Regions from separate parts of the Spongiibacter sp. C9W genome, predicted to be linked through region 3. Evidence: predicted binding sites of a transcription regulator. Region 3 holds the regulator's gene; each other region holds the start of a gene.
The links. The regulator sigma-54, encoded in region 3, starts transcription at its own class of promoters, with help from an activator protein. The targets are predictions, from matches to a motif close to TGGCACANNNNTTGCNNT.
Positions count from the first base shown of each region.

Region 1 (10,315 bases), 1.6 Mb from region 3:
GCAATGTACGCATTCTCGCTGCAACCCACCGCAATTTGGAGTCGATGGTCGACGAGGGCACCTTCCGTCAAGACTTGTTCTTCCGGCTCGATGTTTTTCCTATAGAAGTTCCCTCTTTGCGTCAGCATCCGGAAGACATTGAAATGCTGACCAGAAACTTCGCTGAGCGCTTGACTGAGCGCGGCATGAAACCGCCCAGTTTTTCAGCCAGTGCATTGCGAGCCTTACAGCGTTATAACTGGCCTGGCAATGTGCGCGAATTAGAGAACCTAGTGGAGCGCTTGGCCATCACTCACGGCGGGAAGCGTTTAGGCGTTAATGACCTGCCTGCCAAGTACCGCTTTGAGCTGGTCGACGACGATCAGCCAGTCAACGAGCGCGAAGATCAAGACGTGCTGATGGAGCTATTGCTTCAGCGCGAAGACGACGATCCGCTCACCGCTAATGCTGGCGCAACGCTTCCTGAGGAAGGTATTGACCTGAAGCATCATCTTCAGGAATTGGAGCAGGCCTTCATTAACCAAGCTCTTGAGCGTGAGCAAGGCGTGATTACCCGTGCTGCGCAGTTGTTAGGATTGCAGCGCACCACGCTGGCAGAAAAAATGAAGAAAATGGGTATTAGCCAGTAGGCTATTTTTTCGACAGAGTGCCAATGTTTCCTCAATGACAGGTAGTCGCTTGCCACAGTCACGCTTGTCGCTTGATAACTCCCGCCATTAATTTCTTATCGCCCCTTCTTTACGTCAATGCTGCGGATAGCGGTATCGAAAGAATTTTCTAACGCCGTGGGGTAGGCGCATTTATTTTACCTGCCACAAGCTTGTCGCTAGGCCTGTTTTTCGCCTGCCAAAATATTGTCAATTCAGTGTTTTGATTGCCTAAGTTATTGAAAAATATAATTAAAATTTGTTGGTATGGCTGTTGCATTGTCCCCCCTGAGTTAAACGATAGGGCAGTAACATGGCAGAAATACTCACATTCGGTTCCTCAGCGTCTCCTGCGACAGAGTCCCTCGCGATAGAGGCCTGCATGCGCGAGTTCGCGTCAACGCGTGTATTCCTGGAGCATTGCCATGCGACCTTGCCCGGTGTTGTTGGTGCTCTGCATCGTCGCATCGATGGGGGGGAAGCGAAATGAAACAGTTAATCGCCAAAGACCCCGCATCAATTGCTGTTCGCGATCTGGCGACGCGCGTTGCCAGGACGGATGCCACGGTATTGATTTGTGGGCAGAGCGGCGTCGGCAAGGAAGTTTATGCCCGCTACATACATGCGCAATCGCGCCGTGCTGACGGCCCCTTTGTTGCGGTGAACTGCGCCGCGATTCCGGAAAACATGCTCGAGGCCATGCTGTTTGGTTATGAGAAGGGCGCGTTCACCGGGGCGATAAGCAGCCACGCGGGCAAGTTTGAGCAAGCCCAGGGCGGAACGCTGCTGCTGGATGAAATCTCTGAAATGGATATTGGCTTGCAGGCCAAGTTATTACGTGTGCTGCAGGAAAAGGAAATTGAGCGTCTTGGTAGCCGACGCAGTATGAACCTGGACGTGCGCGTCATCGCGACCACTAACAGGGATCTGCGTGAGGCCGTATTGGCCGGCGAGTTTCGCGAGGACCTCTTTTACCGCTTGAATGTTTTTCCCCTTTGCCTGCCCGCCCTGTGTGAGCGCCGGGAAGATATCTTGCCGCTGGCCGAACACTTTCTCGAGCGCGATGAGTCTATCGACAGTGCGCAGTCGGTGCTGACTCACGATGCCCGCGAAAAACTACTTAGCTACGCTTGGCCGGGCAATGTTCGCGAGCTCGACAACGTTATTCAGCGCGCGTTGATTTTGCGCCAAGACCACCGTATTAGCGAAAGAGATATCCAGTTTGAGCAGGGTATGCAGCTGTTTTCCACGGCGACAACTGGCAGCGCCAGCGCGCCGTTGGATGGTTTTATGCGAGATCAGGAACGCCAGAGAATTAGCGACGCCCTGCGCCAGGGCCGCTCAAAGAAAGAAGCGGCCGAAATTCTCGGTATTAGCCCGCGCACCTTGCGCTACAAATTAGCCAGGCTGCGTGAGCAGCAATGCCTGCAAGGTTAATGGAGAGTTGTCATGTCAGACGGAATGAAAGTTGACTCTATCCTCAACCAGATACGTGCGCTGCGCGAGCAAAGCGCGATGCCAGGTGCCGCCGATGTGCGGGACCCGGGGCGCATTGATGCGGCACCGAAGGTCGATTTTTCGCAGATGTTGCAGCAGTCGCTTCAGGGGATTAACCAAACTCAGGCGAACGCCAGCCAGTTGGCAACGGCGTTTGAGCGCGGCGACCCGAATGTCAGCATCACCGAGGTGATGGTGAATATGCAAAAGGCCCAAGTCTCGTTTAAGGCCGCGGTGGAAGTGCGAAATAAGGTCGTTGACGCCTATAAAGAAGTGATGAGGATGTCAATGTGACAACGAGCGTGCTGCGTGTAAGAAAGGGTTTGAGTCATGGCTGATTCGCAAAGCATTTCTGTTAACAGTGTGTTGCAAAGCGCCGCCAAAAACGACGTGCTGCGCCAGCTGCTGATTCTGGTCGGTATCGCCGCCAGTGTTGCGCTGGGTGTTGCTGCAGTGTTGTGGTCGCAAAGTGGTGACTATCGTGCGTTGTACTCCTCACTACCGCCGGAGCGCGCATCGTCAGTTGTTGATGCGCTGAATGTGGCGGGAATTCCTTATCGTATTCAGGATTCAACCGGCGCAATAATGGTTCCAGCGGAGCAAATTTATGATGCGAGAATCCGTCTTGCCGGACAAGGCCTTGGTAAAGACGGCAGCGGTATGGCCATGCTGGAAAAGGAGCAGGGCTTTGGCGTTAGCGAATTTATGCAGTCAAAAAAATACCACTACGCGCTGGAGCAGGAACTCGCCAGCACCATAGAAAGCCTGCAGCAGGTACGCAGGGCAAGGGTGCATTTGGCGATCCCCAAGCAATCGGTATTTGTGCGTGACCGCAAAGCGCCGAGCGCATCGATTATGTTGGATGTGTACCCCGGCAGCGAAGTCTCTAAGCGCAATGTCTCGGCCATTATCAATCTGGTGGCGAGCAGCATTGGTGGTTTGAATGCCGAGGATGTCACCGTGGTGGACCAGCTGGGGCAGCAGCTCAATGAAAGCCGCAGTGATGGTGATCAACTGGAACTGAGTGATAGGCAGTTCACCTATCGCCGCCGCATTGAGCAGGCGTACGAAGAGCGGATCGCCGATTTGATCCGGCCCATCGCCGGCTCCGGCCGCGTTAGGGTAACGGTGGCCGCGGATGTGGATTTCAGCAGTGAGCAGGAAAGCCGGGAAAGCTGGAACCCCGACCGACAGGTGGTGCGCAGTGAACAGATTAACGAACAGCTCAATGGCGGCGCCGCCCAGGGGCGCGGTGTGCCGGGTGCCCTGTCGAATCAACCACCGCCAGCGGGTGTTGACGGCGAGGGTGGTGAGCAGGCGAATGCTGACGCCGGTAATCGCTCGGTTATTCGCAACTACGAAATCGAGCGGGTGCTGGCGCATAGCAGTAACCCCAGCGGCAGCTTGAAGAAACTCTCGGTCGCGGTACTGGTGGACAATCACCGCCGCGTGAACGAGGCAGGGGAAGTCGTCGTGGAGCCCATGACCAACCCAGAGCTTGAGCGCATGACATTGTTGGTGAAAGACGCAGTGGGCTTCGAAGAACAGCGCGGCGATCGGGTGACGGTGATGGCGGCAGATTTTCGCGAAACCGTAACCTTCGACGAAGAGGCGACGGGTCCTGCGATCTGGGAGCAGCCCTGGTTTGCGAATTTGGTGCGGCAGGTGTTGGTTGGCGTTGCCTTGCTATTCATCGTGTTTGCGGTGCTGCGGCCCAGCGTGAAAACCTTGCTGCAACACAAGGCGCCTGCGCCGGTGGCGAGTGCGGACGAGCCGGGAATAAGCGGCGAGCTGCAACAGCAGCCAGTGGCCGCTCTTGGGGCGCCGAACGCGGGGGGCTACCCTCAAGGCATTAGCTTTGAGCAGCAGTTAGGCGATGTTCGTGGAATGGTTGAAGAAGATCCGCGCCGCGTGGCGCAGGTCGTTAACAGATGGGTGACTGAAGACAATGGCTAATGCAAACGCCAGTGGCGCGACGGCAGCGCCAGCAATTCCCGGCTGTGAAAAGGCTGCGTTGTTATTGCTAATGATGGGCGAGAACTACGCGGCCAAGGTGCTGCAACATATCTCGCCCGACGATGTCGAGCGTATCGGTTCGGCAATGGCAAATATCAAACGTGTTGATAACCAGCGAGCGGTGGAGGTTGTTAAGGACTTTCACGAGAGTGCAGCGTCTGAAAATTCGCTCGCGGTTGGCGTTCAGTCCTATGTCCGCAAGATGTTCACCAATGCCTTGGGTGAGCAAAAAGGCGGCAGTTTGGCCAAGCGCGTACTCGGCGACGAGGCTGGCAGTGAAATGGATGAACTGCGCTGGGTTGAGCCTGAAGCACTGATGCAAATGCTCAAAGACGAGCACCCGCAAATGATCGCCATTACCCTCGCTCATCTGGAGCAGGAGCAAGCAGGAAAAGTACTGGCGCAGTTTCCCGAGGCGGTGCAAAACGATGTGGTGTATCGCGTCGCGAATATGAAAACGATTCCCGATGCGGCGATGACCCAGCTGCAAAATGTATTGAAGAAAAAACTGTCAGTAACGGCCAAATTAAAGAGCCGGGATATCGACGGCGCGGCGGCAGCGGCGGGCATAATCAACGGCTTGGACAGCGACGCCGAGACACGCATTCTCGATAGTGTTGCAAAAAATAATCAGGAGCTGTCGACCAAGATTCAAGACCTGATGTTTGTCTTTAGCAACCTGATTAACATCAGTGACAAGGGCATGCAGCAGTTACTTCGTGAAGTGTCTTCTGACCTGCTGCCAATTGCCTTAAAAGGCGCCTCAGAAGAGGTGCGCGAAAAAATTCTGCGCAATATGTCCAAGCGCGCACGAGAGATGTTAGTCGACGATATGGAAGCGCGCGGGCCAATAAAAATCAGCGAGGTTGAACAGGCGCAAAAAGAGATCCTCACGATTGCGCGTAGCCTGGCCGATAGCGGCCAAATTGATTTGGGTCGCGGCGGTGATGACTACATTTAAGCAGCGACAGGCTGAGGTGGAACGGTGACAGTGGGCTTCCAGCAATTTATTCCCAGAGACGTCGAGACGCCGGTGGCTGAGCCACCAGTCGACCAGACAACGCGACCAGCCAACAGTTGGCAGCTACCTGAAATGCGCGGTGGCGCCAGCAATCGTAGTCGGCCTGCCCCAGCGACTGACGCGCCAGCGGCGCTCGCCGATGAGGTCGTTGACGAGCTGGCCACGCTGCGTGAGCAAGCGCGACAGGAAGGCTTTGCCAAGGGTGAGGCCGAAGCGCGTACGCTGCTCGCTGAACAGAGCCAACAACTGCAGTTGGCAATGGCGGCGCTGCGCGAGGCGCAGGCCTGGCTAGAGGGCGAGGTGCAACAAGAGCTCATATTGCTGGCCCAGGAGTTGGCGCAGGCGCTGATTGTGAAAGAGATCGACGCTGATCCCGAGATTGTAACCCTGGCGGTAGAGCGTGCTGTTGCCATGCTGCCCTCGGCAGAGGGACATATTCAGCTGCAACTGCACCCCGCGGATGCGCAGCTGCTCAGGGACCATGCGGCCGTTGCCGAGCCACTCGCAGCTGCTTGGGACATTAGCGAAGATGCTGATATTCGCCGTGGCGGCTGCGTGATCAAAAGCCGAACCTCGCAGGTGGATCAGCGCACCGACAAGCGCTTGCAGGCCTTGCTTGAACAGGTACTCGTTGATGAATCTGGTCAAAACTAAAGCCGAAACACAACACGCTCTGGTCTCGCAACTGCGTGGCTTGCGCGAGCGCTTACATCACATTGAAGACACCGAACCCGCGGCTGAGGGTCAGTTGCGGCGTATTGTTGGCACTTTGCTAGAGGCCGAAGGCTGCAAGGCCGCTATCGGTGCCTATTGCGAGGTGGAGACTCTCGACGGCCAGTGGCTGGAAACCGAAGTGGTTGGCTTTGCCAGCGATCATCTGTTGCTAATGCCCACCGGCGAACTCCGCGGGGTGATGCCCCATGCCCGGGTGAGGCCGATTCGTAAAAGCTCCAACATCGCCGTCGGTGATGGCCTGTTGGGCAGGGTGATCGACGGCGCTGGCGAACCGCTGGACGGTCGCGGCCCGCTGCGCTGCAAGCAGCAGCGCCCGCTAAATTCTCCCCCGATCAATCCACTGGTCAGACGCCCCATACACCAGCCCCTGGATGTCGGCGTGCGAGCGATAAACGCCATGCTTACCGTGGGGCAGGGGCAGCGACTGGGTCTGTTTGCCGGCAGTGGTGTGGGTAAGAGTGTGCTGCTGGGAATGATGACGCGTTACACCAATGCCGATGTAGTGGTGGTTGCCCTGATCGGTGAGCGCGGGCGCGAAGTGAAGGATTTTATCGACAATATTCTCGGCGGCGATGAAATGCGCAAAGCCGTGGTGATCGCAACACCTGCCGACCACCCGCCGCTGATGCGTTTGCGGGCAGCGTGGCTCGCCAGTGCGGTGGCCGAACACTTTCGCGACCAGGGTAAGCAGGTGTTATTACTGATGGATTCGCTAACGCGCTTCGCGCAAGCTCAGAGGGAAATTGCCCTGGCGACCGGAGAGCCACCGGCAACAAAGGGCTACCCGCCATCGGTGTTTGCTCGCTTGCCTGCCCTGGTAGAACGGGCCGGCAACGGTCGAGAGGGAGGGGGCTCCATCACGGCGTTTTATACCGTGTTGGCAGAAGGGGATGATCAAAACGACCCCATTGTCGATTCTGCCCGGGCAATTTTGGATGGACACATTGTGCTGTCTCGAAGTTTGGCGGATGCGGGGCATTTTCCCGCGATCGATGTAGAGCGTTCGGTGAGTCGCGCGATGAACGACATTACCGACAAGGCGCATCAGTCGATGGTGCGTCAGCTGCGACAGCTGATTTCGCTTTATCAGCAAAATCGCGACCTGATTAGCATAGGTGCCTACCAGCGTGGTACCGACAGTCGAGTCGATCAAGCAATAGCGCTGTGGCCACGCATACAGGCATTTTTGCAGCAGGATTTTGATGAGTCGGAGGGCTTTGACCAATCCCTCGATAAACTCGCTGAAATTGTCACCTTCAATGATGACAGCAATATGCAGGACACTATCGTCCAATAGTGCACTGCGCCGGTAACCGGGGACGTTCGCTATGAGTCATGCCAAGAAGTCACAACGCCTCAAGCCCGTGCAGGAATTTGCCGAGCGCGAAGAGCAGGAAGTGGCGCAGCGCTATGCCGCGGTTCAACAGCAGCATCAGCAACACAGAGATAAATTGACCGAGCTGCAGCAGTACTATGACGATTACCGTCGCTCGACGGAAAGTCGTCACTGTGACCTTAAGCATCTCCAGGAAAGCCGTTTGTTTCTCTCCCGCCTGGCGCAGGCCATTCGTCAGCAGAGCGATACAGTGGCGCGCTGTGCCGCGCAGCTCGACGACATACGCCAACAGTGGATGACCGCGCGCCAACACAGTATGAGCATGGAGCAGCTGCTGGAGCGTTATAAGCGCGTCGAGCGTCGAGAACAGGATGCCCGCGAGCAGCGAGAGAGTGATGAGCTGTCATCGCAACGCTTCGTGTGGCGCCAGCGTCACGCCTAATCTGAACGGGCCTGTCAGCCTTACTATTATTCCCCCTCTGTTCTACCCCTTGCTCGGGCTTTGATACTCAAGTCAGCCAATCGCTTTGCGGAGCCATTGTGCGCGGTATGCCGAAAGTCCGCATTGGCACATCAATTGCTGTAATCCACTCAGTGACGATAACTTGGCAGCCGCCATTATCGCTGTGTCGACGCCATGCGGGACGTTTCCGCGCAGGGCTATCGGACAAAATGGGATGAAAATATGAATACTGTACAGGCCATTTTTGCATCACTTACCCCATCTGCTACGGGAACATCGCCGGACCTGGAGGGCCTGCCTCTGGCCGACGGCGACGCCGCGCCACTAGCGGCTTTCAGCGATTTACTCGCTGCGCAGCAAGCTCCTGACGCGCCGGTTGAGGGGATTAGTTTCGACCATTTGTCCGCCCAGGCGCTGGCGCGATTGGCGGGTGACGAGGCCGAGCTGCCGAGCCCTCAGGATGAATTAGTTCAGTCGTCTGATTTACTGAAGACCGACAGCGGCGAGGGCGGCCAGCCCTTGCCGCTAATCGGTCAACCATTGCCGCAAAGCAGTACTGTGTTACCACCGCAGTTATCCTCCTTCGGCGCGGTGGCTGAAGCGATTCGCAGCCAGCGTCCTGTTGCGCAGAACATAGAGGCGCCAGTGGTCGATGCAGCAAGTATCTCGGCCAGTACGCCGGTTAGTCCATCGCCCGGTGCATTGCCGGCCAAACCGCAAATACCCAGTGTCGCCATAGCTGCGGACCCGGCTGCTCAACAAGCTGCAGCGTCAATGGCGTCGGCGCCCATAGTGAATGCGCCAGTGACGCCGCGCATCGCCAGCGCGCCACCGGCCATTGAGGTCGCGAGTGTCGATGCGGGTGCCGACAGCCTGGAGTTTGCGGATCTGACGCGGCAGTTAACTATTCGACCAGCGCCGCCAGCTGATCGGGCGGCCGTTCAGTTCACCATTAGTCAAAACCCCATTGACGACCCCGCGTGGAGCCAAGCGGTGGCATCGCGCATACAGTGGATGGGCAGTACCGGAACGCAAACCGCACAACTGCAGCTGAACCCGGAAGAGCTGGGAGGCATTCACGTGCAGTTGAGTATGCAGGGCGACAAGGCGTCGGTGCAGTTCCAAGCTCAGCACAGCGAAACCAGCGAGTTGATCGAACGTTTGATGCCGCGGTTAAGCCAGGCAATGGAGCAACAGGGCATGCGCCTGGAAGAGGTCAAGGTGAGTCACCAATCCGCCTGGGCCGACGCACAGCAACAGCAGCAAAGTCAGCAGTTTTCTGACCGCGCTCAGCGCGGCGTGGTGCATTTCTCCGGCGATGCGGAGCCCGCTGGTGAGCCAGAGGCCAGCCGAGAAGACAGCGCATCTAAAGGAGCCCCAAGAGGGGATTCGGCGGTAGATGACTATGCATAACTAACCCCAGCATAGCTAACCCCGGTTTAGTTAATTCCGACTTAGCTCTCCCCGGCGTAGTGAATGCTAGTGCTGGCGAATCTTCTCGCGCCTGTCGCCACCGCTGAGGTGTAGACAGGCGCCGAACTGTCTGAACGCCTTCTCTTCACTTGCCGCCAATGGGCGGCCGCTGGTCTGCCAAATTCTTGGCGCGAGGGCCAAAAGCTTGCTTAACCTTATGAAATAAAAGCAAAAAAATATCTGGCATAGCCTTTGCAATTTTCTCTCTACGCGACATGTATTCGTTAGTTTTTTGGCACCTCACCGGTGAGAGAGAAGGGCAAAACGCAATGTTTAAAAACAAATTCGTATTGATTGGCTTGGTCGTTGTGCTGCTGGCGGCAACCGCAGGGGGAACGTGGTTTGTGATGCGCGGCAGTAATGAACCTGCTGCAGAGGCCGAAGCTGCCGCACCGGCCGTGAAGGCACCGATCATTCACAGCTTGTCACCTTCATTTGTGGTCAATCTCTTTAATGAGCGGTCTACGCGCTTCTTGCAGGTAGACGTTGAGGTTATGAGCCGCGATGAAGAAGTGATCTCAAAACTTGAAGACTACGAAGTTCGCATTCGCCACGAACTCATCATGATGTTCAGCAGTTTGACGAAGGAAATGATTAACAGCCTCGAAGGCCGCAAGGAAATACAGGCCATGACAGTGGCGACCATCAACAGTGTGCTCGAAGCGGAAACCGGCAAGGGCGGCATTGAAGATGTGTATTTCACCAAATTTGTGATGCAGTGAGGGCGCTGCCATGAGCGGTGTACTGGACCCCGAAGAACTCGAAGCGCTGATGGACGAAGAGCCAAAGGCGAACGACGACGGCAAATACAACCTCGCGCGACAGGATTACGCCGTTCAGCGATTGATCCCCACCTTGTCGCTCATTCAATCCCAATTTGGCAACGCGGCGGTTGAGCGTGTGCGAGAGTTTGTTAGCAGCGTTGAGAGCATTCGCACCGATCGCATTACGGTGATGAAATTCGACGAGCTGCAAAACACGCTACCCGCGCCCTGCAGCATTTCCTTGATCTCGGGTATGCCGCTGAGCAGCGACTTGTTGATTGCCTTTGAATCGGAGCTGGTCTTTAACCTGGTGGATCGCTATTTCGGCGGTCATGGCGGCGAAGCCGATGCCGCGCGGGAGCA
Region 1 is NZ_CM170672.1:1,049,486-1,059,800, reverse strand. It holds gene AC2Q8J_RS05110 (sigma-54 interaction domain-containing protein) at 1-629, shown strand, start outside; gene AC2Q8J_RS05105 (hypothetical protein) at 961-1,137, shown strand; gene AC2Q8J_RS05100 (sigma-54 interaction domain-containing protein) at 1,134-2,084, shown strand; gene fliE (flagellar hook-basal body complex protein FliE) at 2,097-2,438, shown strand; gene fliF (flagellar basal-body MS-ring/collar protein FliF) at 2,475-4,100, shown strand; gene fliG (flagellar motor switch protein FliG) at 4,093-5,121, shown strand; gene AC2Q8J_RS05080 (FliH/SctL family protein) at 5,146-5,835, shown strand; gene fliI (flagellar protein export ATPase FliI) at 5,816-7,213, shown strand; gene fliJ (flagellar export protein FliJ) at 7,245-7,694, shown strand; gene AC2Q8J_RS05065 (flagellar hook-length control protein FliK) at 7,938-9,128, shown strand; gene AC2Q8J_RS05060 (flagellar basal body-associated FliL family protein) at 9,458-9,910, shown strand; gene AC2Q8J_RS05055 (flagellar motor switch protein FliM) at 9,921-10,315, shown strand, end outside.
Region 1: AC2Q8J_RS05065 (flagellar hook-length control protein FliK) is a predicted target of sigma-54. The motif match lies at 7,819-7,836, and genes of this name have one in related genera.

Region 2 (10,315 bases), 1.4 Mb from region 3:
GCGCCACAGAACGCCAGTCCAATCTGGCGCCAATGACTAGACGATTGAAGCTGTCATTCTCGGCCTTGCCCTGCCAGATCGCGCGCAAAGCGTCTTCATAGCTGTCGCGCACTGACTCCAGATTAAGCTTCCTACCGCCGCCCAGATCGTGCTCCAACACGAAGTCGTGCATCCAGATATCGCTTTCACCGTCGGGGCAAATTTGATACGGGTGCTCCACCAATACCCGCGAGCCCATTTTTTCCAACATCGGCAATATATCTGATAGCTGCAGCGATTCTTCGCGATGAAACAGCTTTAAGCGCAAGCGATTATCGTCACTGCCGGCCTGATGAAAAAGGCTGATGCTGATATCACTGCTGTCTGTAAGGCGCCGACAGAGCTCAATATCATTCACCGCCAGCAGCGGCGAAAAACGATCCCGATAAGCCGCCGAAAATGCCTGCTGGTATTGCAGGGCTAGCGAGCGACCGGTTTCCTCGCCATGACGCTCAATACACAGCTCGGTAAAGCGCTGCCGCCAGTCCCGGCACAATTCAATAATCTCAGCTTCCAGGGCTCCGCGATCAAGCTGACGAAATTGCTGATCGTGAATGCGGTAAACCAACTGCATGCGCGCCAGCACCGATTCCGAAAGAAACTGCGTGGACAACTCACAATCGCTACTGCCAATGGCTTGCCCAAGCAGTCGTTCGATGTCCTTTTCCATCTTTACCGCTTCGCGCGGCAAGTAAACGATGCAGCTCACGAATTTTTCAAAGCGATCAACGCGCAGCACCAATTTCACTGCGCGCCGCTCGTAAATTTTCCAAATTGCCAGGAGCGCGTCGAGCAGGTCGCTTTGCTCAGCCTGAATGAGCTCGTCTCTGGGGTGGCGCTCAATGATCAGCGCGAAGGTTTTGCCATTGTGGCTGGCGCCATCAAGCTGGGAGTGGTGTCGCAACCATTGCGCCTTGCTGCGCAGTAGCGGTATTCGCTCGACACTGTGGTAGTACATACCAGCGGTATACAGGCCGAGCACCCTTGTCTCACCAACCGCCTGGCCCTGCTCATTGAAACGTTTTATCACGATATAGTCGGCGTAAACGTGGCGGTGTACCGTCGATTTTTGCGAGGTTTTCGTAAACGCCAATGCCGATCGCTGGGCGTAGAAGTCGGCAAAGCCCTGGCACAATTCAGTCAAGGCAACAGCGGGCAGTGGCGCGCGCTTACCCATTAGGCCCAACTGATTATCCGGTACCTCGGCAATGTAGGGTTGATCATTTTGGCTGGAGAGAAGAAAGTCCGACATCCCCAAAAACGTGAAATTGCCATCGCGCAGCCAACGCAGAAACACGGCCTCTTCGTTATCCTCCCCAAAGGTTCGCTCACTTTCGTCGATACAGGCCTGCAAACGCTCAAGCATCGCCGGGAAGTGCTCGACAACTCGCTCAACGTCGTCACTGGCGGTGCGCAGATCGGAAGTCAATGCATGAAGCACGCTCTGATCACTGCAGGTGTCTATCAATACATAGCCGACACTTTCGCAACAGGCGTCACTATTGCGATTCGTCGAGAGCGACTCCAATATTCCCTCAGGGCTGCGTTCAACCCACATTAAGTTGCTCTCAAACACGTGCACATTGAGATTGGAGTTATTCAACGCGATACGCAGAGAATCAACGAGAAATGGGCGATCGGGCTGGCAGTAGTAGATTACGGTGTGCTTACTTAACCAACCGTCGCTTTCCAGGTCCGGATTAAAGACTTTGACCAATGACTCCGATTCAGCGCGCTGGGAGACAAAGTCATACAAGCCATATAACAAACCGAAGTTAGCATCAGCTTCCCAACTCAGCTGGCTCTCGTCAGGGTGAACATGTACCACCTGATCGAGAAACTGACGAAAAACCTTCGCGTCACTCCCATCCAGCTGTTTATCCGCAACCGTTGCGATACGCTTGAGTAATTGCTGCCTAATGTTCAGGTTAGTCATATCAACGGTCTCACTCTGCAAAAAAGCAAAGCGGCCTGCCAGACACGCCGCTCAACCTGAGTCTAGCAGCTGTCTGGCAGGCCGCCCGCAAGGCCGCAAGCGCCGTCACACATGGCAGCAAAGGCGCATTAGTATTCGCGAATAATCACCCGCGTGCTCCAGTCATTACCCTTACCATGAACCCGGTGGTTTTTGTGGGGACGGTGGCCGCCCTTGTGATAGTGCCGGTCGTAGCGGCTGCTGTGGTGACGCCAATAGTCGCGTTTGTGATGGTGTTTGCCATAGTGGGGGCGGCTGTAATCGTAAGCGCCATCATCGTAGCCATCTCGATAGCCGGATCGATAGGCATGCTGATAACCGCGCCGGTAATTAGGGTGCTTCGCCACCCGGTGACCACAATGTGCATGGTGACGGTGCACATATCTGGCGTCGCTATCGTGCGCGGCGTAAACCACTGCGGCACCCAGCAACACCGCGGCAGCAACCTCAGCATTGTCGGCACGCGCCTGGCTTGGCAATGCCATTGTGCCGACCAACAACACGACCACCGCCGCCAATAGATGGTTTTCTGACGACACTCTACCTGTCTTGTTCATCGCTATATCCTCCATTAGAGTTTTTAGCCTAATCAGGTTTGCCTTAACCCCAACTGAAGCACCTAACCTCCACACTTTTGTGCCTGCCGGACCAGGCCCGCCCTCAGCGCCACTCGGTTCACAACACCGCCCACTTGAGCGAGGGACTACGCATTTAGCGTCGTAATTTGCGAAAAACCGATAGAGCTTCCCGCCAAAAACCCCAAACCCATGAAATAAAAGGATTTTTTAATTGGTATCAATTTTGCGATTAGTAGGACATCTGCCAACGAATAAGTGATGACCAATATGAAACGCAAAATTCTGGGCCTTGTAAGCCTGCTTTCATGCACCACCTCGCTGACGTATGCCCTGCCCTTTGAGCGCTGCCCCGGGGAGGCCTTTCTTATTCAAGACAGGATGGCGCAGCTGTACAGCGTCGATCTCGCCACCGGCTTCAGTAAGCCGCTGAGCACGCCGGGTTGGACGAGTGCCAAAATGAATGCTCTCGCCTTCAATTTAAGTGACAGCTATCTCTACGCCTACAACTACGAAACGGGCTCTATCAGCCGCCTTGGCGCTGACAACAGCGTGGCGGAACTCAATGCCAATATGCAGGGCTTAAGTTTTTTTGTCGGTGATATATCGCCCACGGAAAACGCCTACTACTTCTACCGAAGCGGTAGCGATTACGGTCTGTATCGGCTCTCGTTGGACAGTCTCAGCGATGACTATCTATCGCTGCAGAAAGTTATTTCCGGCGCGGCACTGAATCTCAAGATTTACGATATGGCCTTCCACCCCAGCAACGGCATGGTCTATGCCGTGGATAACCAAGGCGCACTTTGGAAGATAGATATTTCGAACAACACCGCTGAAAAGCTCGGCAATACCGGCGAATCAGGAACGTTTGGCGCCGCCTATTTCGACGTTGATGGCAACCTCTATATTTCCCGCAACAACGATGGCCTCATCTTCCAAATTGACGTTTCACAAAGCACGCCGAAAGCCGTTCGCTTTGCCTCTGGCCCGGCCTCCAGCAACAACGATGGCGCCCGATGTGCGCTGGCCCCTATCGTTACCAGCGGCATCGCCATTGCGGATTTCGGCAGCGCTCCGGACAGCTACGCTAGCTCGCTGCAAAACAACGGTGCCCGCCATGCCAAGGGCAACGGCGAGCTATATCTGGGCGCGAGCATCAGCTACGAAGCCGACGCCAAGCTGTCCGAACTAGGCAACGCGACAACCGAGAATGATGGCGTTGCCTTTCTTAATACGCCTCTGCGTGGGAAAAGCGCATTAGTGTCAGTTGAAAGCAGCGGCGCAGGTTTGCTCAGTGCCTGGGCGGATTGGAATGGCGACGGCAATTTCAGCGACGACGAACAGTGGTTGGTGGACCATCCAGTCGCGGCCGGAGCGGCAATGCTCTCCTATACCGCCCCCACCGATGCAGCGATCGGTGGTAGCTGGATGCGCTTTCGCTTGAGTACCACACCCGGGCTGACCAGTCAGGGGGGTGCACCCGACGGCGAGGTGGAAGATTACGCCATTGAGATTGCTGAACAGCCCGCCACCACCATTTTTTACCCCGGTGAAAATGACCGCGCGACACTGGCCTTTGAGGATAATTGGCCGCTGACGGGCGACTACGATATGAATGATGTAGTCATTCAATACCGCTTAGCCAAACGCCAACTCGGCGACTCGCTGACCCATATCGAGATAGAAGGGGAAGTCGTCGCACATGGCGCGAGTTACCACAATGGCTTTGCTTTCCGCCTTCCCGGACTTAACCGCGACGATGTTATCGAAGCGTTGAGCCACCTATCGATCAACGGCCTTCCACAAGCCAGCGTCATGGAGCCAGATCAAGATGACGCCATTGTGATCATCGCAGAGGACCTTCACCAATACACCACCCCGGGGGAAAACTGCCGCTACTACCGCACCGAGCCCGGCTGCGGTTCGAACATACAAATGCGTTTTAGTGCCACGATCACGCTGCAAACAGGCGTGCCATCAGAGCGCCTTGGCGACTTCCCCTTCGACCCATTTCTTTTCGCCACGCCAGGCTACGCAAGAAACTATCTGTTTGGAGAAGCACCGGGACGCCGCTTCGAAATTCATCTCAGGGGTATGGCCCCAACAAGCGCCTTTCAACAGAATTTTCTTGGCAGAGGTGACGACGCCAGCAATACCAACGTGTACTACGTCAACCAAAACAACATGCCCTGGGCAATGAACATACCGGCAAAATGGGACTACCCCTCAGAGTACATGGACATTCACTACGCCTACCCCAAATTCCACGACCACATACGCTCGTCGGGAAAAGAACACCTGGACTGGTACAACCGTGAAAACGCCAACACCAAAAACATTTTCAACCGCTAAACACGGCGACACACCGAGGTCACTATTATGAGCAGCCACTCACTTATCGCACCACTCTGCCTTAGCCTTGCCATTACCGCCTGTGGTGGTGGAGGTGGTGGCGGCGGCGGCGGTGGAAACAATACGGCAAGTACTGCCGACAGCGACAGCGCAAACATCACCCCAGCGCCCGTTCAGCAGCCCGTCGCTGTCGACGAACCGCAGCCGCCCGCGGAAACCACCGCCGATTTACAAGTGCCCGAGGGCTTTGATCTTCGCCAAGACTACACGCTGACCGTCACCAGTTACATTGGCGACAGCGGTGGCAATGAATTCCTGACTATTTGCCGCAACTACAGCGAAAATGCCGACGGCTTCGACGTCGACTTAAAAAGCTGCCTATTGAAAACCTACGTCGCAGGAAACAGCGATTACACCGTGCAAGCTAGCAATACTGACGACACCTTGCTGGTGAGCATCTGGAAACTCGATACCCCGGATCAGACCCAGCATCGCGTCTGGCAGCGGCAGTACCGCGATGAGGAATTTATTGAAATTCGCTAAGGCCCATCACCCCTACATGACAAAAAGTTATAGCACCGGCACTTGAAGTATTTTTACACTATGGTGTAAAAATACTTCAAGGTAGAAAAAATACTTATAACAATAATTAAACGGCGGCGTATTACAGCCCGCCAATTCGCCGGAGAGTCATCGTGGATTATTTTGCACGCCCTAGCCTCAGTGCTATCGCCGGGGGCATCGCCCTCGGCCTAAGTATTAGCCCGTTTACCAACGCCGAGTCAGCCGCTGACAACACCTTACAAAAAGGTGTGCTGGAGGAAGTGCTGGTGACAGCGCGAAAGCGCAGCGAGAGTATGCAGGACATCCCTATTGCCGTTACGGCAATTAGCGCCGACAGTCTCCGCGAGCGCGGCATTAGCAACACCAGCGAGTTAACCAAGTCGGTTCCCAGCCTCGAGATTCGCAAGGGCCAGGCCAATCAAATTTACATTCGCGGCATTGGTGAACGCACCGGTTTTGCCCGCGTTGATCCCACGGTAGGCGTGTATTTAGACGATTTATTCCTACCCCGCTCAGACGGCCAGCTACTCGATACCGTCGACATCGCCAGCATTCAGGTATTGCGTGGCCCACAGGGAACTCTTTTCGGGAAAAACACCACCGGTGGCGCCATGGTGGTCAGCCTGCAAAAGCCCGACGCCGAGCCCGCAGCGTATGTGGAAGCAGGCGTCGGCAACTACGCCCAGCGACGCTTGAAAGCCGGTGTAAACTGGCCAATCGGTGATCACTTTTTCACCCGCGCGGCGATTAACATCACCAAAGACGATGGCTACTTCGAGAATGTAGCCACCGGCCAGAACAACCCCACCAATGACCGTCAGTCGCTGTTGCTGCAAACCCGCTGGGAAGCCAGTGAGCATTTCAGTCTGGATACCCAGGCATTTCTGGGGAAAATCCGCGAAAACCTCAGTGGTATCAACTGTTCTGTGCCCAGCCAGGAGGCCCTGTATATACAGGGCCTTTGGGTTGCCCACCCCGGCGACACGGATCCTGCAAATTTGCGGGCCTTTCAGGAAAACTGCGACGCCAACTCCCGGGAGCGCCTGGGCGATTTAAAATCGAACCAGGGTCCCAACCCGCGCTTGCAGAATGATCTTGATACCGCGCTGCTCGCGGCGACCGCTGACTGGCAGATCAGCGACACCTTGAGCCTGAAGTCCGTTATCGGCCTGCGCGGCGAGAAGGAGGGCCCAATACAGGCCAGCGATCCCGATGGTGGCCCCGCGCTGTGGAGTAGCTACATCAATACCGAGGACAGCGACCGGCGTTCCTACAGCTTTGAACTGCAGCTCAATGGTTCAGCCTTTGAACAACGCCTGCGCTATACCGCCGGCCTATTTGCCATGCAGGAAACCAACAGCGAGAACTTCACCGTCTCTAACAGTATTCGTGGCATCGACTCGCAGACCCTGGCAGAGCTTGCCCTCAGCCAGTCGCCCACACGCCCCGTGCCGGGCGGCACCGTGCCCTTGGTCGGTTTTATCGGTGCCCCGCTGGTGGTTTCGGACTTCGAATTGGAAAACACCACCCTCGCCGCCTTTACGCAAGCCTCCTTTGATATCAGCCAACAGTTAGAGCTCACACTGGGCTACCGCATTACCGAGGAGCAGCGGCAATCCGAACTCAGCACCACCGAGGCCGACATGGCGGCAATCGAGCAGCGCCTGCTCGGCAGCGGCCTGTTTGGTAACGGCACTAACATCGGCGTGTTTGGCCCCGGTGCCGGCGGCTTTTTCCCCTACCTCGGCCCCCTGGGCTGGCGAGACGATCCAGTGAGCATTGCCGCGGCCCTGTTCCCAGACGCCGACGGCGATGCCCTTCACGACTATCCCTTAGACCCGAATACCCGCCGCAAGGATATCGGCGACGAAACCTTTCGCCAGGCCACGCCAATGGTGTCATTGGCCTACACACTGCCGGACCACTGGCTAGACGGAGAGTTGCTCAACAGCGCAATGTTTTACGCCACATGGAGCCGCGGCTTTAAGTCGGGCTTTTTCGAGCCGCGGGGCGTCGACGGCCTGCAGCGGATCAACCCGGAGGTCGTCACCAATAACGAGATCGGCTTTAAGATCGATGCCTTTGAGCGCAGTGTTCGTATTAACGGCGCGTTCTACCACATGGACTTTGACGACCAACAACTCATTGCCGTTGGCTCAGACTCGGCGCAGAACGTTGTTGTGGTATTCGGCAATGCCGGCCAGTCTGAAATATGCGGCGCGGAGCTGGAACTGTTATGGCTTCCCAGCTCGGCACTGCAAATTAACGCCAGCCTCAGCATCAATAACTATCGGTACATAGAATTCACCGAGCTGGACCTGCAGTCGGCCATTGTTGGCCAGGAAAAGTTCGTCGATCGCAGCAATGAGACCTTTCCTGTCTCCCCGGACAAGTCAGCCTCGCTTGGCGTGCAATACACCTGGTCCGGCGACATCGGCATAGTGACCTCTCGCCTCGACCTCAGCTACAAAAGCGACGTTTTCTACGGTTTTGACCCGGCATCCTATGCCGCCTTCAAGGACTCACCGGAAAAGGCCGGCCAGCCCGCCTATGCATTGCTGGATGGGCGCCTTACCTGGCAAAACACAGCGGGTGATCTCACCGTTTCGGCCTGGGCAAAGAATCTCACTGACGAGCGATACCGCATCGGCGTCGTCGCCGTTGCCGACTCATCCGGCACCTATAACCAGGCCTGGGGCGAACCCAGAATGTTCGGTCTGGATCTTCGACAATTGTTCTAACACTGGCAACACACTATTTATAACAAGGAGAAAACCATGCAAAGCTTCAAAGAAAAAGTCGTTGTCGTTACCGGCGGCGCCAGCGGCATTGGCCGCGCACTCGCCAATGCATTTTTAGAGGAAGGCGCCAAAGTGGTGATCTCCGACGTGGAGAAAACCGCACTGGATAAAACGGCAACTGAGTTAGCCGCCAAAGGGGGCGTGGTTCGCGCAGTTGTCACCGACGTATCCAAACCCGAGTCGGTCAATGCTCTGGCCGATGCGGTGTTCAGCGAATTTGGTGCCTGCCACGTGCTGTGCAACAACGCCGGGGTTAGCGTACCCAACAATAATGTGTGGGACACCACGCCCAACGACTGGCAGTGGGTATTAGGCGTGAATCTGCGCGGCATCGCCCACGGCGTTCAGGCCTTTGTGCCACGCATGCTGGAGTCCGGTGAAGAGGGCATTATTATGAACACCAGCTCTGGGGACGGCGGCATTTCACCGCTGGCAGACCAATCTGTCTACGCCTCGAGCAAAGCCGGGGTGTCAATCATGACGGAGTGTCTAAACGCACAGCTTGTTGGCCAGGAAAGCAAATTGCGCGCCTGCATCTTCTATCCGTCCGGCGGTATCTTGCCAACGGGCATTTGGACCACGCGCCGCAACCGCCCCGCTGAGCTCGCGCGAGAAAAGCCTGCCCCCGAAGGCGCAGAAATGACCTTCGACGAGTTTATGGAGGGCATGAAGCAAATTGGCGTAGACCTGCCAGTACAAGACCTGGACGAATTGGCACGGTTTGCTCTGGATGGGCTGCATCAGGGCGACTTTGTGATTATGATTGGCCGCGAGTCGATGGAAGACACACTGGTGGAGCGCGCGCGCAAACTCGCTCGAGGGGAATGCCCGATAGAGCACGGCTTGCACGCATAGTTACTGAAACCACGCCCACCCCAGGTGTAAGAATGCCCCATGTGGATGCGCCGCCGATGCGCCCACATGGGCAACCACAGCAACCGGGAGGGCGCCATGTTAACGCGCGTAGAACACGATTTTGGCCGCGGCCCCGCGGCCTGGCTCCACGGCGGAAAGGGCGAGCAGCCACTGCATTTCGCTGCCGCTAACGGCTTTCCCGTTGCCAGCTACCAGTTCTTTCTACGCCACTTTGCCGACGACTTTTCTCTGCTTGGCATGGAAAACCGCGGAGCCTGGCCGCATGCGCAGCCACCGCGAGGTTTTAACTGGCAAGATCACGCCGACGACCTGATTGCCTTTCTCGAGCACCAACAAACAGCCCCGGTCGTGGCACTGGGACATTCCATTGGCGCATCGGTAAGCGCCCTTGCCGCCGCGCGTCGGCCGGATTTATTCAAAGCGCTGGTGATGTACGACCCCGCCACATTGCCCGGCCGCCTACTGCCTAAATTTCCAAAGCTGATTTCCCCGTGGGTCACACGCCATATCGGCCTCGTCAAACGCACACGCGGGCGGCGGCAACAGTGGACTGACCACCGCGAGTTCATCGACTATCACGCGCAAAAACCTATATATAAGCGCTTCTCTGAGCAGGCTTTTGTCGATTACGCCAACGCTGTACTTAGCCCCGTCGACGATGGTTACCAACTGAATTACTTACCGGCGTGGGAAGCACACAACTTCAGCCATGTTGACTCCCCCTGGCAGGCGTTGAAAACCATTAAGGTGCCAACGCTGTTGCTGCGCGCCGAGCACAGTTACCTCTACCCACCCAGCGTATTTGAGTTTCACGCGCGGCGGTGCTCGCCCTGCGTCGACCACTCTGTGATCGCAGGCGTCGGCCATATGGCCCTGCAAGAGGATGACGAACAGGTTGCCGCCATAACCCGGCGCTGGTTGAGCGAGCAACAATTGCTGTAGATCAACGCTGTCCGCACTTGGCATTCTTTTTATGGCGCCAGCCTTGCTACACTGAGCCACTTTCCACAGCGAGGTGAGCCATGACGACCATCATTCCGCAGTTCATTAACGGCGAGTACCTGCCGGGACAATCCACTGAGTCGCAAAGCATTGTCGACCCCGCCACACAGCAGCACCTTGCCAACCTT
Region 2 is NZ_CM170672.1:1,477,635-1,487,949, forward strand. It holds gene AC2Q8J_RS07010 (NAD-glutamate dehydrogenase) at 1-1,975, opposite strand, end outside; gene AC2Q8J_RS07015 (hypothetical protein) at 2,104-2,571, opposite strand; gene AC2Q8J_RS07020 (LruC domain-containing protein) at 2,860-4,944, shown strand; gene AC2Q8J_RS07025 (hypothetical protein) at 4,972-5,487, shown strand; gene AC2Q8J_RS07030 (TonB-dependent receptor) at 5,640-8,249, shown strand; gene AC2Q8J_RS07035 (SDR family NAD(P)-dependent oxidoreductase) at 8,286-9,164, shown strand; gene AC2Q8J_RS07040 (alpha/beta fold hydrolase) at 9,261-10,127, shown strand; gene AC2Q8J_RS07045 (CoA-acylating methylmalonate-semialdehyde dehydrogenase) at 10,208-10,315, shown strand, end outside.
Region 2: AC2Q8J_RS07020 (LruC domain-containing protein) is a predicted target of sigma-54. The motif match lies at 2,805-2,822, and genes of this name have one in related genera.

Region 3 (10,315 bases):
ATCAGTCCTTTGCCGGTTCAGGGGCACCGCTCAGCGTCGAGCTTTCTGAGTTGTTTCGTTTGCAGTACCGCCAGCGTGATGGCGCTATTTCCGTGACACTGGGCGATGGCAACCGAGCGCCGTTGCGCGAGGGCGCGTTGAGTATTGGTGGGGGGCTGGCGTTTGCTGCCATGGATCAGTGGCAGCTGGCCCTCGACAATTATTTAGAATGGCAGTCTCTGCAACCTGTTGCCACGACGGGAGGGGGAATCCCGGTGTTTGTCGATCGCTTGAAGGTCGATGAACTGGAAGTCCTTGGGCGAATCCTCCATTCCGCAAATATCAGTGCCCGGTCTGAAGGCGGGGATTGGACGCTGCGTGTCGACAGTGACGAGGTAGCAGGGAATATTGCCCTGCCATCGCAGCTGGGTGACCCCTATGTGTTGATGCTGGAGCGTCTCGCACTGCCAAGCCTTGCCAGCAGTGGCTCCGCTGCCGAACATCTGGGCGATATTGATCCGAGGTCGTTTCCGGCCTTGGATGTCGATATTGAATCACTCAGTATTGGCGAGAAAAACTATGGCCGTGTCGGTTTTGACCTTCGCACAGACCTGTTTGGCGCGCATTTCTTAGCCCTGCGTGGGCAAGTGTTGGGCATCGACCTGGGCGACGCCAGCAGGCAAAACGCTTTGCATTGGTGGTATCAGGAAAATGGTCGCCGAGGCTCTCAGCTCAAGGGCAAATTTGCGGTTCGCGATATGGGCAAAGTGCTCAGCTCGCTCGGTTATGAGCGCTCTCTAGAGACGCGCTCCGGCGGCTTTGATATCAATGTTAGCTGGCCAGGCTCACCGGACCAATGGGCGATGAGCGCGAGTCAGGGAAGAGTGAAATTTGCCTTAAAGAATGGTCGGTTTTTAAAGACCTCAGATGCGGCCAGTGGCGCATTGCGCGTGTTGGGTATTTTTAATATGACCAATATTGTGCGCCGCTTGAAATTTGATTTTCGAGATGTCTTCCGCAAAGGCGTACATTTTGACGACATGCGCGGTGAACTGGGCTTTGGTCAGCAACGATTGGTGCTAACCCAGCCACTGGAAGTCAGCGGGCCGTCGAGCCGTTTTCAGATGAGCGGTAATATTGACCTCGTGTCGGAGGCCTTAGATATGCGCCTGGTTGCCACGTTGCCTGTTGGCAGTAACCTGCCCTGGGTCGCGGCGCTGGTTGGCGGCTTGCCGGCGGCTGCGGGAGCGTATGTGGTAACCAAAGTGTTCGAAGAGCAAGTCGATAGCTTCTCCAGTGCGGTGTATGACATTCGGGGCACTGTTCAACAGCCTGAACTCTCCTTCAAAAAGATTTTTGACGTCTCACCCACTGAGTTGAAGGGGCAAGAGACGCCATCGCAGGTTGCGCCATGAGTCTTCGTGTCTCAGCGGTGCAAATGGTGTCCGGCGCAGCGGTGAGCGTCAACCTGAATGACGCGTTGGAGCATCTGGAGAAGGCCTCTCGTCAGGGAGTGCAGCTGGCGGTGCTGCCAGAAAATTTTGCCTGTTTTGACAGTGGGTCAGCGCTGGCCGAATTGGCATGCCAGGAGCAACAGTACGCAGCGATACGGGGACGGCTGGCCGAGCAGGCTAAACGTTTGGGGATGTGGATTGTCGCGGGAACGCTGCCACTGCCTGCGGCGGATGGTCGTTGTTATGCCAGCTCGCTGGTCTTCAATGACAGCGGTGAGTGTGTCGCCGATTATCGCAAGTTACATTTGTTTGATGCCGACGTTGGCGATGCACAGCAACGCTATCGGGAGTCGGAACGCTACGCCCCCGGAGAGCGGCCCTGCGTTATTGATACCCCCTGGGGGCGGCTTGGCGTAGCGGTCTGTTACGACCTGCGCTTTCCCGAGTTGTTTCGCCTGATGCTTGATGACGGGATGGAACTGTTGGCGCTACCGGCGGCGTTTACGCGGCGCACGGGGCTGGCGCATTGGTTACCACTGCTGCGTGCGCGTGCAATTGAAAATCAGGTGGCGGTTATTGCAGCAAATCAGGGTGGTGTTCACAGCGCGCGCCGAGAGACATCTGGAGGTTCTTGCGTGATTGACAGCTGGGGGGGCGTACTCGCCGAACTCGGCTTTGGCGCCGGTATTGCGACAGCTGACATCGACATGGCGGCGCAGCGAGCGCTGCGTCAAGAAATGCCAGTGTCGCAACACCGGCGATTCTAGTTCTACGCCTGGCTTTCTTCTTCGTTGGCAATTTGCTGAAGTTCGCGCAGGTAGCGAAAGAGCTTGCGCGCTGCTGCGGGCGGCTTATTCGCCGTTTTTTCTTTGCCAGCTTGCATGAGTAATTGGCGAAGTCGCTGTCGATCGGCATTGGGGAAACGTTGCAGTGCGGCGTCGACGCCCTTGACGCCAGCAGCTAGCATATCGTCTCGCAAGTCCTCGAGCTCGTGAAAGCGTCGCGCCAATGCTTTTTGCCCTTGCTCCTGTTCAAGCAGGGCGGCTTCAATGCCGCTGGCATCAATGCGGCGCATCAGTTTGCCGATGTACTGCATTTGCCGGCGAAGCCCCTCGCGGCTCTTAATCCGCCGCGCCGTGGCGATGGCTTCCTCAAGGTCGGGATCGTTGATGGGAACCCGGGCCAAGTCGGCATTGCTTAAGCCCACGAGGCGACTGCCCAGTTTTTGCAGGGCTTCCATTTCGCGCTTCAGTGCGGTTTTACTCGGGCGTTCTTGATCGTCTATATCGGTCACAATAACGGTTGCTCTATCGGCTTGGCTTGAGTGGAACTCAAGCGTAAAAATACGTGGCTAATCCGAGGAAGGACATAAAGCCGACAACATCGGTAACCGTGGTTAACACAACGCCGCCAGCTAACGCGGGATCGATGTTTAGCGCCTTCATTACCAGCGGCAAAATGGCGCCGGCCAGTGATGCGGTGATCAGGTTAATTACCATGGCGGCGGCGATAATGGCGCCGATTAAGGGGTCGTTAAACCAGTAACTGGCGGCCAGCGCGACAATGAGTGCCCACAGCAGCCCGTTCATGAGTCCTACCAGAACCTCTCGATTGATCAGCCAGCGACTGTTATTGCGGCTGATATGGCCAAGGGCCATCCCGCGAATCACCACGGTTAAGGTTTGTGTGCCGGCGACACCGCCCATGCTCGCGACAATGGGCATGAGTACGGCCAGTGCGACGACTTTTTCAATAGTGCCTTCAAAAAGGTTGATAACACCGGAGGCAATAAAGGCCGTTAACAAATTGATGCCGAGCCAAATGGCGCGGCGCGGCGCGGTGGTCATTACCGATGCAAAGGTGTCTTCGTCTTCATCCAGACCGGCCATACTCATCAGTGAGTGGTCGGACTCTTCGCGGATAACATCGACGACGTCATCGATGGTGATTCGGCCAAGGAGCAATTGATTGTCGTCGACCACGGGGGCACTGACCCAGTCCCGCCGCTCGAAGAGGTTGGCAACATCGCGCGCAGGCATGGACGCCACAATGGGCTCAACTTCGGTGTCCATGATTTCACGAACGGTAACGCTGGGATCCGAGACCAGCAGTTTCCGCAGCGACAGTGAGCCAATGAACTGGTCATTACGGTTAACGACCAGCAGGCTATCGGTCATTGCGGGAAGCTCTTCGTGCCGCCGCAGGTAACGCAGCGCGACATCCAGGGTGATGTTCGGCCTTACAGTGATGGTGTCGGTGTTCATCAGACCACCGGCACTGTCCTCGTCGTAGGACAGTATGTGCTCCACACGCACCCGGTCTTGATGGTCCATCGACTCCAGCACTTCGCGAATCACGCGGTCCGGAAGTTGCTGGAGTATATCGGCGATATCGTCGGTTTCGAGACCCTCGGTGATCGCGGCGACTTCCTCGGCATCCATGTGCCGCAGGAACTGACTCTGCACCTCGTCGCTCAGGTGCTGGAGAATGTCACCCTCATTTTCGGTATCGACAAGTTGCCACAGCACGCCCCGTACTTTTTGCGGTGTCGACTCAATAAGGTGGGCGGCATCGACGGGAGGCAGGCCGTTGAGCATACGCCGAATTTGCAGAAACGCGCCGGAGCCCAGAGCTTCATTCAGTAGCTCTAGGCGGCTTTCAGCTTGGGGCTTTTCTGCGGTTTGGGCCATATAGCTCTCTGCGTTGCGTTCGGCTTTCTGCTGGATAGCAGTCACACAGTGTGGCGAGAATTATCCTTTAATCTTCGCTGGGCAACAATTGCAGACGGGCGAAATCGCGCTGAAATGCGCAGTATTTGATTTATTCGCCTTCGTCAAAGCGGCGTTCGATCAAGTCGACGAGAGCGTCGAGGGCGGCTTGTTCGTCTTCCCCTTCGCAGCGAATATGCAGTGTCATGCCTTTGCTGGCCGCGAGCATCATTACCGACATGATACTTTTTCCGTCGACCCATTGCTGCCCCGCCGACACCTGAATGCGAGAGGCAAATGCGGTGCTGGTGGTCACGAATTTGGACGCAGCACGGGCGTGAAGGCCGAGTTTATTGATGATAGGAATTTGGATTTCTTGCATCGCCTTGTCCAGCCCAGGTTAGTGCTGAAGTTCGCGGTGGCGAACTTGCAGGCCAGGACAGGTGTCGCGAAGCGCCTTAGCCAGCTTTTCGGCCATGTATACTGAGCGATGTTGTCCACCCGTGCAACCGATCGCGATGGTGAAGTAGCTGCGACCGGCAGATTCTATCTCAGGCAGCCAGCGCAGCAGGTAAGTGAGTATGTCGTTATACATCTGTTGGACTTGCGGCTGGGCATCTAGGAAGTGCTGAACGGCCTCGTCGCGGCCGCTAAGGCTGCGCAGCGCCTCGTCCCAGTGAGGGTTGGGGAGCATGCGCAGGTCGTAGACCTGGTCGGCATCAATGGGCAGGCCGCGCTTAAAGCCAAAGGACTTTAGCTGTAATGCCATGCGGCTAGCGTCGACGCCGAGAACGCGGTCACGTATGGTGGCGCGCAATTGATGCACAGTCATGTCGCTACTATCGATGGTCAGCGATGCCTCTGCGACAATGGGCTCCAACAGCGCAGACTCTTGCTTTATCGCGTCGCTAAGCGGCTGGGAGTCGGTGCTCAGCGGATGCCGTCGGCGGGTCTCGCTAAAACGCTTAATGAGCTTGTCGTCGCTGGCATCCAAAAAAAGAATACGCAAGCTGGCCAGGCTTCGAACTTGTTTGCACAGTTCTTGGAAGCGGGCGAGCTCTGTTTGTGAGTTTCTCGCATCGATACAGACAGCAACCTGCTGATGAACTTTCAGTGTGCTTTGAGAGAGTTCGGTAACGAGTGCGGGCAGCAGTGACACCGGCAGGTTGTCGATGGCGTAAAAGCCTTCGTCTTCGAGCTGGTGCAGCGCCGTGCTTTTGCCCGAACCTGAGCGGCCGCTGAGAATAATAAGCTTCACGCCTAGCTCGCTACCGCACGTTCATAAAGACTGCTGTCGCTGTCTGCGCTGCGAAGCTGCTGGCGGAAAGCGTCATCGTTGAAGGCGTTGGCCAAGCTTGCCAATACTTTAATGTGTTCGTCGTGTGCTTCGGCAGGAACGATCAACGCAAACACTAAGTCCACGGGTTGGTCGTCTATCGCTTCGAAGTCGATAGGCTCGGCAAGTTTAAGCAGCATGCCGGTAATTTCGGTGCACTGCTGGCTGCGACAGTGGGGAATCGCAACCCCGTGCCCGATACCGGTGCTTCCGAGTCGCTCGCGGGCGAGCAGTTCGTTGAACAGTTCGTCGGCGTTGAATTGCGCATTATCCTCACTGACAAAAATAGAAATTTGTTCCAGTAGGCGTTTCTTGCTGCCCACAGACGTACCGCAGTGGGTACGTCCGGGGCTGAGTATTGAATCAAGGGTCATGTTTACGTTTCCGGAACATCCCCGGGCCTTTAGTGGCCCAGGTTTTTCTCCTTGTGTTTAATAAGCTGGCGATCGAGCTTGTCGGTGAGGCTGTCGATGGCCGCGTACATATCCTCTGATTCACAGGTGGCGAACAGATCGGCGCCGGCCACATGTACGGTGGCTTCAGCTTTTTGAACCAGCTTTTCTACTGACAAGGTAACGTCGGTATTGGTGATATTGTCGAAGTGCCGTTGCAGCTTGGCGAGTTTGTTGTTGACGTAATCGCGAAGTGCCGGGGTAACTTCAACATGGTGACCACTGACGGTTATTTGCATATCTTGCTCCTTCATCGCTGAGAACATCCGGCGCCTCCCGGCGCGTTGTTTGGGCCTTTTGGGGCCTTATTAGACCAGTCTTTTCCGTTCGTTAGAGGGCGGAATGACTAGTGATTCCCTGTACTTTGCAATGGTTCGCCGGGCAACTTTGATGCCTTGCTCGGCCAACAGTTGGGTGATTTTGCTGTCGCTTAGCGGTTTCTTGGGATTTTCTGCGGCAATTAATTTTTTGATTAGTGCACGAATCGCCGTGGAGGAGCATTCTCCTCCGGTATCGGTCGAGACGTGGCTGGAGAAAAAATATTTGAGTTCGTAGATGCCTCTCGGGGTATGCATATATTTTTGCGTGGTAACCCGTGAGATCGTCGATTCATGCATGCTCACTGCATCGGCGATATCGTGGAGCACTAGCGGTTTCATCGCTTCGTCGCCGTACTCCAGGAATCCGCGCTGATACTCAACAATTTTGGTGGCGACTTTCATCAGTGTTTCGTTGCGGCTCTGCAGACTTTTAATGAACCAGCGCGCTTCCTGGAGGTTGTCGCGAATATAGTCTTTGTCGCTGCTGGTGCCGCTGTCTTTGGCGAGCGATGCGTAGTGGCTGTTAATTTGTATTTTCGGGGCAATGTCCGGGTTTAACTCAACCAGCCAGCGGCCTTCTTTTTTGCTGACGAATACGTCTGGTACCACATACTCCGTTTCGTCGTTGCCCACGCAGTCACCGGGAGTGGGGTTCAGCGTTTGAATGAGTGCCAGGGTGTCGCGCAGTTGGTCTTCTTTTAGCCGGCAGCGACGCATGATTTGGTTGTAATCACGGTTGCCGAGCTGCGGCATATGTTGCTCGACAATCTGCAGCGCTTCAGCCAAGTATGGGGTGTCTGGGGAGAGCTGTCGAAGTTGAATCAGCAAGCATTCTTGAAGGTCCTGGCCGCCAACACCTGGGGGGTCAAACTGCTGGATGAGGTGAAGGACTGCATTCACTTCTTCTATTTCGATATTGTCGTCGTCGAAGGCGTCCACCAGCTCTTCGGGGCTGACGGTGAGCCGCCCTTTTTCATCGATCGCGTCGATGATGGCATCAGCGACGATGCGGTCAAGTTCTGAGAGCCGGCTGAGGTTGAGTTGCCAGCGCAGGTGGTCCTGGAGCGACTCTGAGCTGCCGTGGCGATAGTCATTGTTGTAGTCGTCGTCGGCGCTACCGGCCGCGGAGGAGCTTGGTGCGGAGCTTTGGTAGACGTCTTCCCACTGGCTGTCTACCGGCAAATCTTCGGGGATGTCGCTGCGCTCGGCCCATTCACTGTCAGCGTCGTTGCTGGGCGCCTCCTCAGCAGAGGTCGTTTTGCTGTCAGCCTCATTGGCGTTACTTTCGCTCTGGCTGTTGCTGCTCTGGGGTTCCGGGCTGTCGCTGTCTTCCTCTACTTCCAGCAGGGGGTTGGAGTCCAGTGCCGACTGAATTTCCTGTTGAAGGTCGAGGGTGGAGAGCTGTAATAAACGAATCGCCTGTTGCAGCTGGGGCGTCATGGTCAGCTGCTGACCGACTTTTAGCTGGAGCGATTGTTTCATAGGCAATGACTTCTACTACAACCATACCTGAGGGATTAAATGCCGTTATGTAGCCATAAACGACGATGCTTCAGGGTCAGTGTAGTCCCGCAGCCGCACCGCTGCAATAGGCGTTTAAAGCAATTGCTGTGCCGATTTTTTGATCAAAGGGTAAATGTGTCGCCGAGGTAGATGTCCCGCACGATTTGGTTGTTGAGCACGGCCTCGGCATTGCCCTCAGCAACGATGCGACCTTCGCCAACTATGTAGGCTTTTTCGCAGATATCGAGGGTTTCTCGCACGTTGTGGTCGGTAATTAGGACGCCGATGCCGCGCGCCTGCAGGTGGCGAATAATCTGCTGAATATCGTTCACCGATATGGGGTCTACCCCGGCAAAGGGCTCGTCGAGCAGAATAAAACTGGGCTCGGTGGCCAGTGCTCGTGCAATTTCTACTCTGCGCCGTTCCCCGCCCGAGAGCGCCATACCCGGCGATTGGCGAATATGGGCAATGTGAAATTCTTGTAGCAGTGCATCGAGCTTTTCTTTGCGTTGCTTGCGATTCAGGTCGCTGCGGGTCTCCAATATCGCCATGATGTTGTCAGCGACGCTCAGCTTCCGAAATATGGATGCTTCCTGAGGGAGGTAGCCAACGCCGTGTTTGGCCCGACCTTGGATGGAAAGCGGTGTCAGGTCTTTGTCGTCGAGCTGAATGCGGCCGCGGTCGGCGTTGACGATGCCGACGATCATATAAAAACAGGTTGTTTTTCCCGCCCCGTTGGGACCCAACAAGCCGACTATTTCACCGCTGTTAATACTCAGGGAGACGTCTTTGATTACCTCTCTGCCTTTGTAGGCTTTAGCGAGGTTGCTGGCTTTCAATACGGGCATGTTAGCGGGGAGTCTCCGGGGTGTCGGGGGTGGTGCTTGGCGCGGGGCTATCGGTATCACTCACGCCCTGCTGAGGCTGTAGGGTCATTTGTACCCTGCCATCGAGTTTGTGGCTGCCACCATCGGCAATGACCATTTGCTTGCGCCCGCTGTATACAATGCGATCGCCACTGATCTTGGAGCCTTGATGTCGGATGGTGGCATCTTTTTGCAGCAGGATTTCCTCGGCATTTAGGCTGTATTCTATGAGTCGGGCACTGGCGACCACGACGCCTTCCCCGGCGCGGGGTTGTTGCTCAAAATGGGCGGGGCTGCCATGGGCAATAACCTTGGTTACTTTTCTGTCAGCCTCGACAATAATCAGCTTGTCTGCGCGAATAATCAGGCTGCCCTGCGACATATTGACGTTGCCCGTGTAAATGCCGCGATTGTTTTCATAGGTGGCTTTATCTGAGCTGAGGTTGATGGCCTGGCGGCGGTCATCGGGCAAGCCGTGCACGCTGCTGGCGAGGCAGAGCAGGGCGCTAATAGCGAAGGTGCGTAGATTATTGCGGTTCATAGTGTCCTTTTACCTTCGCGAGCAGCTCGACTTTCTCGTTAACGAGGTCGGCCGTCATGCCCTCCGACTGGGTTTCGCCATTGGGTAGTTGCAGTCGCAGTGGCTGATCCGTCGCAACCAGGCTTTGCTCCAGGTCAATGCTGAGTTGCTCTGTGTGGATTTGCGCTTCGCGAATTAAGTCTTCAACAACAACACTGCCACGCAACTGCAGTTGTTGGCCATTTTGTGACAGTGTGCCGGTAATGGCTTGCGCCGTCCACGGCCGCTGCTCGCCGATATTGCCGATGTAGAAGGGCTGATTGAGCTGGATGTTGCCCGAGGAAATCATGCGTTCGGCACTGTCGGCGCGCCACCGGTATGCCACATTGCCGTCTTGGCGATATTTCGAGCCTTCGATGCCCTGGAGGTGGGAGTCAACATCGGGGATGGCTTCGAAGCTGTCAGTCAGGCTCAATTTCCCGCTCTCACTAAATTGCGTGAGGTAGATCACGGTGCCCGCGATAGCGGCCAGTACCGATAGGACCGATGCAGCGTTGATATTGAATGACGGCGCAGCCATTTACAGGAACTGCTCAAGTGCGTCGTTGAGCTTGCCTTGAGACATCAAAATAAGCTCGGCGATCTCTCTCACAGCGCCACTGCCCCCTGCGGCACGCGTTTGCCAGTCGGCATGGCGAGCGACGAAGTGGTGACCATTGGCGACGGTAATGCCCAGGCCCGCTGCTCGAATCGCGGCTAAGTCGGGTAAATCGTCACCCACGTAGGCGATTTGATCGTAGCTTAGCTTTAGGTCTTGGCGCAGTTCTTCGAGTGCCGTGCCTTTGTCTTCCCTGCCTTGGTAGATTAACTCGATGCTCAGTTCTCGCGCGCGTCGCAGCAGCAGTTCAGAGGTTCTGCCGGTGATTATGGCGGGGCGGATGCCGGCGTCGCGCAGCAGTTTAATACCCAGCCCGTCAAGGATGCTGAACGCTTTCATTTCCTCGCCGCTATTGCCAAAGTAGAGGCTGCCATTGGTCAGTACGCCGTCGACATCCATTGCCAGTAGGGTGACCGTTTTTGCTTTTTCGAGAATGGTTTGCATGGTGTTCCCTGTTTTAGGCGACGCCGGCTTTAAGCAGGTCGTGGGTGTGGATCACGCCTACTGGTTTTGCGTGAT
Region 3 is NZ_CM170672.1:2,895,432-2,905,746, forward strand. It holds gene AC2Q8J_RS13760 (YhdP family protein) at 1-1,394, shown strand, start outside; gene AC2Q8J_RS13765 (carbon-nitrogen hydrolase family protein) at 1,391-2,200, shown strand; gene yjgA (ribosome biogenesis factor YjgA) at 2,203-2,727, opposite strand; gene mgtE (magnesium transporter) at 2,765-4,123, opposite strand; gene AC2Q8J_RS13780 (HPr family phosphocarrier protein) at 4,254-4,523, opposite strand; gene rapZ (RNase adapter RapZ) at 4,542-5,399, opposite strand; gene ptsN (PTS IIA-like nitrogen regulatory protein PtsN) at 5,402-5,851, opposite strand; gene hpf (ribosome hibernation-promoting factor, HPF/YfiA family) at 5,881-6,168, opposite strand; gene AC2Q8J_RS13800 (RNA polymerase factor sigma-54) at 6,238-7,731, opposite strand; gene lptB (LPS export ABC transporter ATP-binding protein) at 7,875-8,600, opposite strand; gene lptA (lipopolysaccharide transport periplasmic protein LptA) at 8,602-9,159, opposite strand; gene lptC (LPS export ABC transporter periplasmic protein LptC) at 9,146-9,718, opposite strand; gene AC2Q8J_RS13820 (KdsC family phosphatase) at 9,719-10,240, opposite strand; gene AC2Q8J_RS13825 (KpsF/GutQ family sugar-phosphate isomerase) at 10,254-10,315, opposite strand, start outside.